2 linked regions of the Kribbella sp. NBC_01245 genome follow. The protein of the gene in region 1 binds, or shares a complex with, the protein of each later gene. Links are inferred from orthologs where the notes say so. Each region holds a gene or a part of one and is shown on either strand. Other genes may lie near its edges. The genes, in order: rpsG and tig.

Evidence for each region.
Region 2: the proteins of rpsG (region 1) and tig are in contact, whole or in part, in a crystal structure (PDB 3GTY), measured with the Thermotoga maritima proteins. The link is inferred for Kribbella sp. NBC_01245 from one-to-one orthologs. Residues at the interface, in WP_004081843.1 of Thermotoga maritima: Lys34, Lys52, Lys55, Glu59, Arg62, Gln63, Glu66, Asn67, Lys69, Val71, Arg95, Ala109, Lys110, Lys111, Gly112, Arg113, Pro114, Glu117, Glu121, Ile124, Ala125, Tyr127, Asn128, Asn129, Thr130, Gly131, Lys135, Asp139, Arg142, Met143; in WP_004081061.1 of Thermotoga maritima: Glu122, Val124, Val129, Leu130, Tyr133, Glu188, Gly259, Ile262, Tyr263, Glu266, Ser270, Glu273, Gln274, Glu277, Arg308, Gln311, Ile312, Ser315, Tyr316, Glu325, Arg329, Arg336, Leu363, Phe366, Trp367, Arg373, Leu377, Arg381, Leu384, Glu387.

What each region holds. Positions count from the first base shown.
Region 1 is NZ_CP108487.1:6,984,710-6,987,957, forward strand. Bases 1-2,934 are described here. They hold rpsG (30S ribosomal protein S7), read left to right. Parts: upstream 1-1,199; coding sequence 1,200-1,670; downstream 1,671-2,934. Other genes in these bases: OG394_RS31900 (maleylpyruvate isomerase family mycothiol-dependent enzyme), read left to right, coding at 1-509; rpsL (30S ribosomal protein S12), read left to right, coding at 826-1,200; fusA (elongation factor G), read left to right, coding at 1,793-2,934. Also shown: more of fusA, read left to right, coding at 2,935-3,248.
Region 2 is NZ_CP108487.1:3,318,095-3,321,228, reverse strand. What follows is about bases 1-2,820. They hold tig (trigger factor), read left to right. Parts: upstream 1-627; coding sequence 628-2,013; downstream 2,014-2,820. Other genes in these bases: OG394_RS14565 (hypothetical protein), read left to right, coding at 2,134-2,820; OG394_RS14585 (AAA family ATPase), read left to right, coding at 1-260. Also shown: more of OG394_RS14565, read left to right, coding at 2,821-3,069; OG394_RS14560 (hypothetical protein), read left to right, coding at 3,080-3,134. UniProt on the Bacillus subtilis protein: Involved in protein export. Acts as a chaperone by maintaining the newly synthesized protein in an open conformation. Functions as a peptidyl-prolyl cis-trans isomerase.

The sequences.
Region 1 (3,248 bases):
TCTCCGACTGGTACGCCGAAACCGGGCAAGCCCTCGTCAGCACGATGCGGGCCGCCCGTCCGGAGGCGCCCTGCTGGAATTTCGCCCCAGTGCCACAGGTGGCGGGCTTCTGGCCCCGGCGGCAGCTGCACGAGACCACCATCCACACGGTCGACGTGCTGCAGACGGCGGGCCGTCCGCCGGCGATCGAGGCGCGAGTGGCGGCCGACGGGGTGGACGAGGCCTTCCGGGTGTTCCTGCCGCGGATGCTGGTGCGGGGCTTCCCGCCCGCCGTGACCGAGCCGGTGACCGTGGTGAGCACGGACACCGATGACGTCTGGACGCTCACCCCCGTGGACGGCCAGGCGCCGCGGGTGGATGCGAGCCGTGGCGAGGCGTTGGCGACGATCTCGGCACCGGCCCGGGATCTCTATCTGGCCTTGTGGAAGCGGGCTTCTTTCGACTCGCTCGCCATCGCGGGAGACGCTCAGGTGGCGGCCGGCTTCCTCACTGGTCGGATCACGCCGTAGGTCCGGTACACTGGCCCGGACGGCTGCATGAACGACGTCCACACGATCTTTCCGAGCAGTGCTGACACCGGCTTAATGGTGCGAGCGGGGCTCTGTTTTGACCGTGCTGGGGGCAGCCGCTAGTCTTAACGATCGTGCCTGGGCTATCCCGGGCCGTCATGCGTGCCCCTCGTCTAAGGGACAGTGCGCGTGGCTCGGACTTCTCGCCGAAAGCCAAGATTACGGCTCAAGTGAGGGACTGTGCCATCGCGACACACCCGACCGCGGGGGTCAGGCGCGCAGAATCCGAACCGGACGACAGAAAGAGAACCACGCGGTGCCCACCATCCAGCAGTTGGTCCGCAAGGGCCGCCAGGACAAGGTGTCGAAGAACAAGACGCCGGCTCTGAAGGGTTCTCCTCAGCGTCGCGGTGTGTGCACGCGCGTCTACACGACGACCCCGAAGAAGCCCAACTCCGCCCTGCGCAAGGTCGCTCGAGTCCGCCTCACCAGCGGCATCGAGGTCACCGCGTATATCCCGGGCGTAGGCCACAACCTGCAGGAGCACTCGATCGTGCTCGTGCGTGGTGGTCGTGTTAAGGACCTTCCGGGTGTCCGGTACAAGATCATCCGCGGCTCCCTCGACACCCAGGGTGTCAAGAACCGCAAGCAGGCTCGCAGCCGTTACGGCGCGAAGAAGGAGAAGAGCTAATGCCCCGTAAGGGACCCGCTCCGAAGCGCCTGGTCATCATCGACCCGGTCTACAACTCGCCGCTCGTCACCAAGCTGATCTCCAAGATCCTGGTCGACGGCAAGAAGCAGATCGCGCAGAACATCGTCTACAGCGCGCTCGAGGGCACCCGTGCGAAGACCGGTACCGACCCGGTCATCACGCTGAAGCGTGCGCTCGACAACGTGAAGCCGAGCATCGAGGTGAAGAGCCGCCGTGTTGGTGGTGCCACCTACCAGGTGCCGATCGAGGTCAAGGCCGACCGGTCGACCACACTCGCGCTGCGCTGGCTCACCTCGTACTCCCGTGCTCGCCGCGAGAAGACGATGTCCGAGCGCTTGATGAACGAGATCCTGGACGCCTCCAACGGTCTGGGTGCTTCGGTCAAGCGTCGCGAGGACACGCACAAGATGGCCGAAGCCAACAAGGCGTTCGCCCACTACCGCTGGTGAGTCGGGGCCGGACACCCGGCCCCAGCCGAACCCCTTTTTTGCACCACAGAAGCGAGAGGTAGACCACCGAGGTGGCCGTAGACATCACCACCGACCTGAGCAAGGTCCGCAACATCGGCATCATGGCGCACATCGACGCCGGTAAGACGACGACGACTGAGCGGATCCTGTTCTACACCGGTATCAACTACAAGATCGGTGAGGTCCACGAGGGCGCCGCCACGATGGACTGGATGGAGCAGGAGCAGGAGCGCGGCATCACCATCACGTCCGCCGCGACGACCTGCACCTGGAAAGACCACACCATCAACATCATCGACACCCCGGGCCACGTCGACTTCACCGTCGAGGTGGAGCGCTCGCTGCGCGTCCTCGACGGTGCCGTCGCGGTGTTCGACGGCGTCGCCGGTGTGGAGCCGCAGTCGGAGACCGTGTGGCGTCAGGCCGACCGCTACGGCGTGCCGCGGATCTGCTTCGTGAACAAGCTGGACCGGACCGGTGCCGAGTTCATGCGCTGTGTCGACATGATCGTCGACCGGCTGGCCGCGACGCCGCTGGTGCTGCAGCTGCCGATCGGGTCCGAGGCCGACTTCATCGGCGTCGTCGACCTGGTCGGGATGCGCGCGCTGACCTGGCGTGGCGAGACCACCATCGGTGAGGACTACACGGTCGAGGAGATCCCGGCCACGCACACCGAGGCCGCCGCCGAGTGGCACGACAAGCTGGTCGAGACGCTGGCCGAGGCCGACGACGAGATCATGGAGATGTACCTGGAGGGGCAGGCCCCGACCCAGGAGCAGCTCGTCGCGGGTATCCGTCGCGCCACGCTGGCCAGCAAGATCACCCCGGTCCTGACCGGTACGGCGTTCAAGAACAAGGGCGTTCAGCCCCTGCTCGACGCCGTCAACGCGTACCTGCCGAGCCCGGTCGACGTACCGGACATCGAGGGTCACGACGTCAAGGACCCCGAGGTCGTCGTCCACCGCAAGCCGATGGACTCCGAGCCGTTCGCGGCCCTGGCGTACAAGATCGCCGCTGACCCGCACCTGGGCAAGCTGACCTTCCTGCGCGTCTACTCGGGCAAGCTCGAGACCGGCACCCAGGTCCTGAACCCCACCAAGGGGCGCAAGGAGCGGATCGGCAAGATCTACCGAATGCACGCGAACAAGCGTGAGGAGATCGCGTCGGTCGGCGCCGGCCACATCGTCGCCGTGATGGGTCTGAAGGACACCACCACCGGTGAGACGCTGTGCGACACGAACAAGCCGGTCGTGCTGGAGTCGATGACCTTCCCGGCCCCGGTGATCTCGGTCGCCATCGAGCCGAAGTCGAAGGGCGACCAGGAGAAGCTGGGCGTCGCGATTCAGCGGCTCGCCGAGGAGGACCCGACCTTCCAGGTCCGGACCGACGAGGACACCGGCCAGACGATCATCGCCGGTATGGGTGAGCTGCACCTGGAGATCCTGGTCGACCGGATGAAGCGCGAGTTCCGCGTCGAGGCCAACGTCGGCAAGCCCCAGGTGGCCTACCGCGAGACCATCAAGAAGAAGGTCGAGAAGATCGACTACACGCACAAGA
Region 2 (3,134 bases), 3.7 Mb from region 1 along the record:
CCCGCAAGCAGCTGGATTTCTTCCTCGAATCCTTGGCGCCGCGCGAGGTGTTGTTCGTTGTCCTCACGCCGGGCATCGAGGTCTGCAAGTACCGAAACACGATCAGGGATCCACGGGAACGGTTCGACTTCGAGGGGTACGACGGGCTCGAGGCTGAGATGAAGCGGGAGCTCGGCGATGCCGGCTGGTGGTTCGACACCGCGGCCCTCACCCCCGACGAGACCGCTGATCGGATCGTGGCGTCGGCGGCCGGCGCATGACGAAGGCCCCGGCCAGGTGGCCGGGGCCTTCGGTTGAGCGGGTGACGAGAATCGAACTCGCGTAGTCAGTTTGGAAGACTGGGGCTCTACCATTGAGCTACACCCGCAGGCGTCGCCCATGATTCCACATGGCCGGGGCGACGCTCAAATCGATTGGTCGAGGGGGGTGGGCGCGAGCATGGCTCTGCGTCCACTAGACTCGTGCGGTCGCCACCGGGGCGTAGCGTAGTGGCTAGCGCGCCTGCTTTGGGAGCAGGAGACCGCAGGTTCGAGTCCTGTCGCCCCGACAAAACCCTCTGCGAAGCCGTGTAAACGGCTGCGCGAGCGCAGTACCGATCAGCGTCACCGACCAAGGAGAACCGCCACCGTGAAGAGCACCGTCGAGTCCGTGAGCCCGACCAAGGTCCGGCTCATCGTCGAGGTGCCGTTCGAGGAACTCAAGCCGAGCCTCGACGCGGCGTACCAGAGCATCGCCCAGCAGATCGTCGTCCCGGGCTTCCGCAAGGGCAAGGTTCCCCCGCAGGTCATCGACCAGCGGGTCGGTCGGGGTCCGGTGCTCGAAGAGGCCATCAACGACGCGCTGCCCAAGCTGTACTCGCAGGCCGTCCAGGACAACCAGGTCAAGGCGATCGGCCGGCCTGAGGTCGACGTGACCGAGTTCAACGACAAGGAGAGCCTGCAGTTCTCCGCCGAGGTCGAGGTCCGTCCCGACCTCACGCTGCCGGATCTCGACGGTATCGAGGCCGAGGTCGAGGACATCGCGATCAGCGACGACGAGGTCGACGAGCAGGTGGAGGCGCTGCGTCAGCGCTTCGGCTCGCTGAACCCGGTCGAGCGCGCGGTCGCCGACAAGGACTACATCACCCTCGACCTGTCGGCCAGCAAGGACGGCGTGAAGGTCGAGGAGGCGCAGGCCACCGGTCTGTCGTACCAGGTCGGCAGCGGTCAGCTGCTCGACGGTCTGGACGAGGCCGTGATCGGTCTGTCCGCCGGCGAGTCGGCCACCTTCACCACCCAGCTGGTCGGCGGTGAGCTGAAGGGTGAGGACGTGCAGGTCGACGTCACCGTCACCGCCGTCAAGGAGCAGGAGCTGCCGGAGTTCGACGACGACTTCGCCCAGACCGCCTCGGAGTTCGACACCGCCGAGGAGCTCAAGGCCGACGTCCGGACCCGCCTGGAGCGTGGCAAGCGCCTCGAGCAGGCCGGCGACGCCCGCGACGCCGTGCTCGAGAAGATCCTCACCCTGGTCGACGTGCCGGTGCCGGACGGTCTGCTGACCGACGAGCTCGCCGCCCGCCGGGAGAACCTCGAGCAGCAGCTCGGCTACTCCGGCATGACCTTCGCGCAGTTCCTCGAGACCGAGGAGCAGACCGAGGAAGAGTTCGACGAGGACCTGAAGAAGCGGTCCGAGGACGCCATTCGCGCACAGTTCGTGCTGGACCTGGTTGCCGAGCAGCAGGAGCTGAGCGTCAACGACCAGGAGCTGACCGAGCACATCATCCGGCACGCGCAGCGTTCCGGTGTCAGCCCGGACCAGTTCGCCCAGCACGCCGTCGAGCACAACCTGGTGCCGAGCCTGGTGTCCGAGGTCGTCCGCGGCAAGGCCCTCGCCCACCTGGTCGAGAACGCGAAGGTCACCGACGCCTCCGGCAACGTGGTCGAGCTCAAGACCCTGCAGCCCGACGGCTCGTACGGCGACCCGGCCGACGCCGCCGCCGAGGCTCCGGCCGAGGAAGAGCCCGTCAAGGCCTGACCTCAACAGCACTCCAGACAGCGGTCGCCCGGTCAGGGCGGCCGCTGTTCTGCATTCCGCCAGTGAAGTGCCAGCGTCCTCTCCTACCGTCGCGCCCACGCCGATTGGAGAGGACCAGCCATGAGTACGACGATGCACCCCGCTGCCGAGGTGCCCGCCGCCCCCAAGCGCGCCACGGCGACCCCGAGCCTCGACCTGTTCGCCCGCGGCGGCGACAACGCCCTCTGGCACCGGTGGTGGGCAGCAGGCGTCGGCTGGACCTGCTGGCAGAGCCTGCGCGGTGAGCTGGGCGACGGCGCCGGAGCCGCCTCCCACGACCCTGGGATCGTCCACGTGGTTGCGCTCGGCATAGACGGCCGTATCAAGAACAGGGCGTTCGTGAACTCCGGAGGCATCACTGGCGGCTGGAGCAACTGGTCTCAGCTCGGCAACCAGCAGTTCCTTGCGTCGCCCGCAGCGGCCTCCTGGGGCAGCGACCACTTCGAGGTGTTCGCCACCGGTACGGACAAGCGCATCTGGCACAACTGGTACCGCTTCGGCGGTGGCGGTTGGAGCGGCTGGTACGCGTTTGCCGCCGACACGAAGCTGTTCAAGTACGCGCCCGCCGCAGCCTCGTTCGACGCGCAGAAGCTGAACGTCTTCGGTCTGGGGGAGGACGGCCGGATCTGGGAGCGCGCCCACCTCGGCAACGGCCAGTGGAGCGCCTGGCGCGCGATGGGCGACGACCTGTTCGACTCGGCGCCCGCGGCCACGTCGTGGGGTAAAGGCCATCTCGAGGCCTTCGCACGATCGGCCGACGGGCGGATCTGGCACAACTGGTACCGCTTCACCGCCGGCGCCTGGAGCGGCTGGTACGTCTTCGATGGGCCGCAGCGGTTCAAGGAGTCGCCCGCAGCCGCCTCGCACGCCCCGGAGACCCTCAACCTCTTCGCCCTGGGCACGGACGACCGGATGTGGCAGCGCTACCACCTCGGTGGCGGCTCCTGGAGCGCCTGGGCGCCGATGGGCGACGACCTGTTCACCTCCTCGCCCGCAGCGGCGTCCTGGTCCATCTGAGAGGCCTGCCATGACCGATTCGCGCATCAGCCGCCGCCTACTCCTCCAACTGGCCGCCGGCGCCG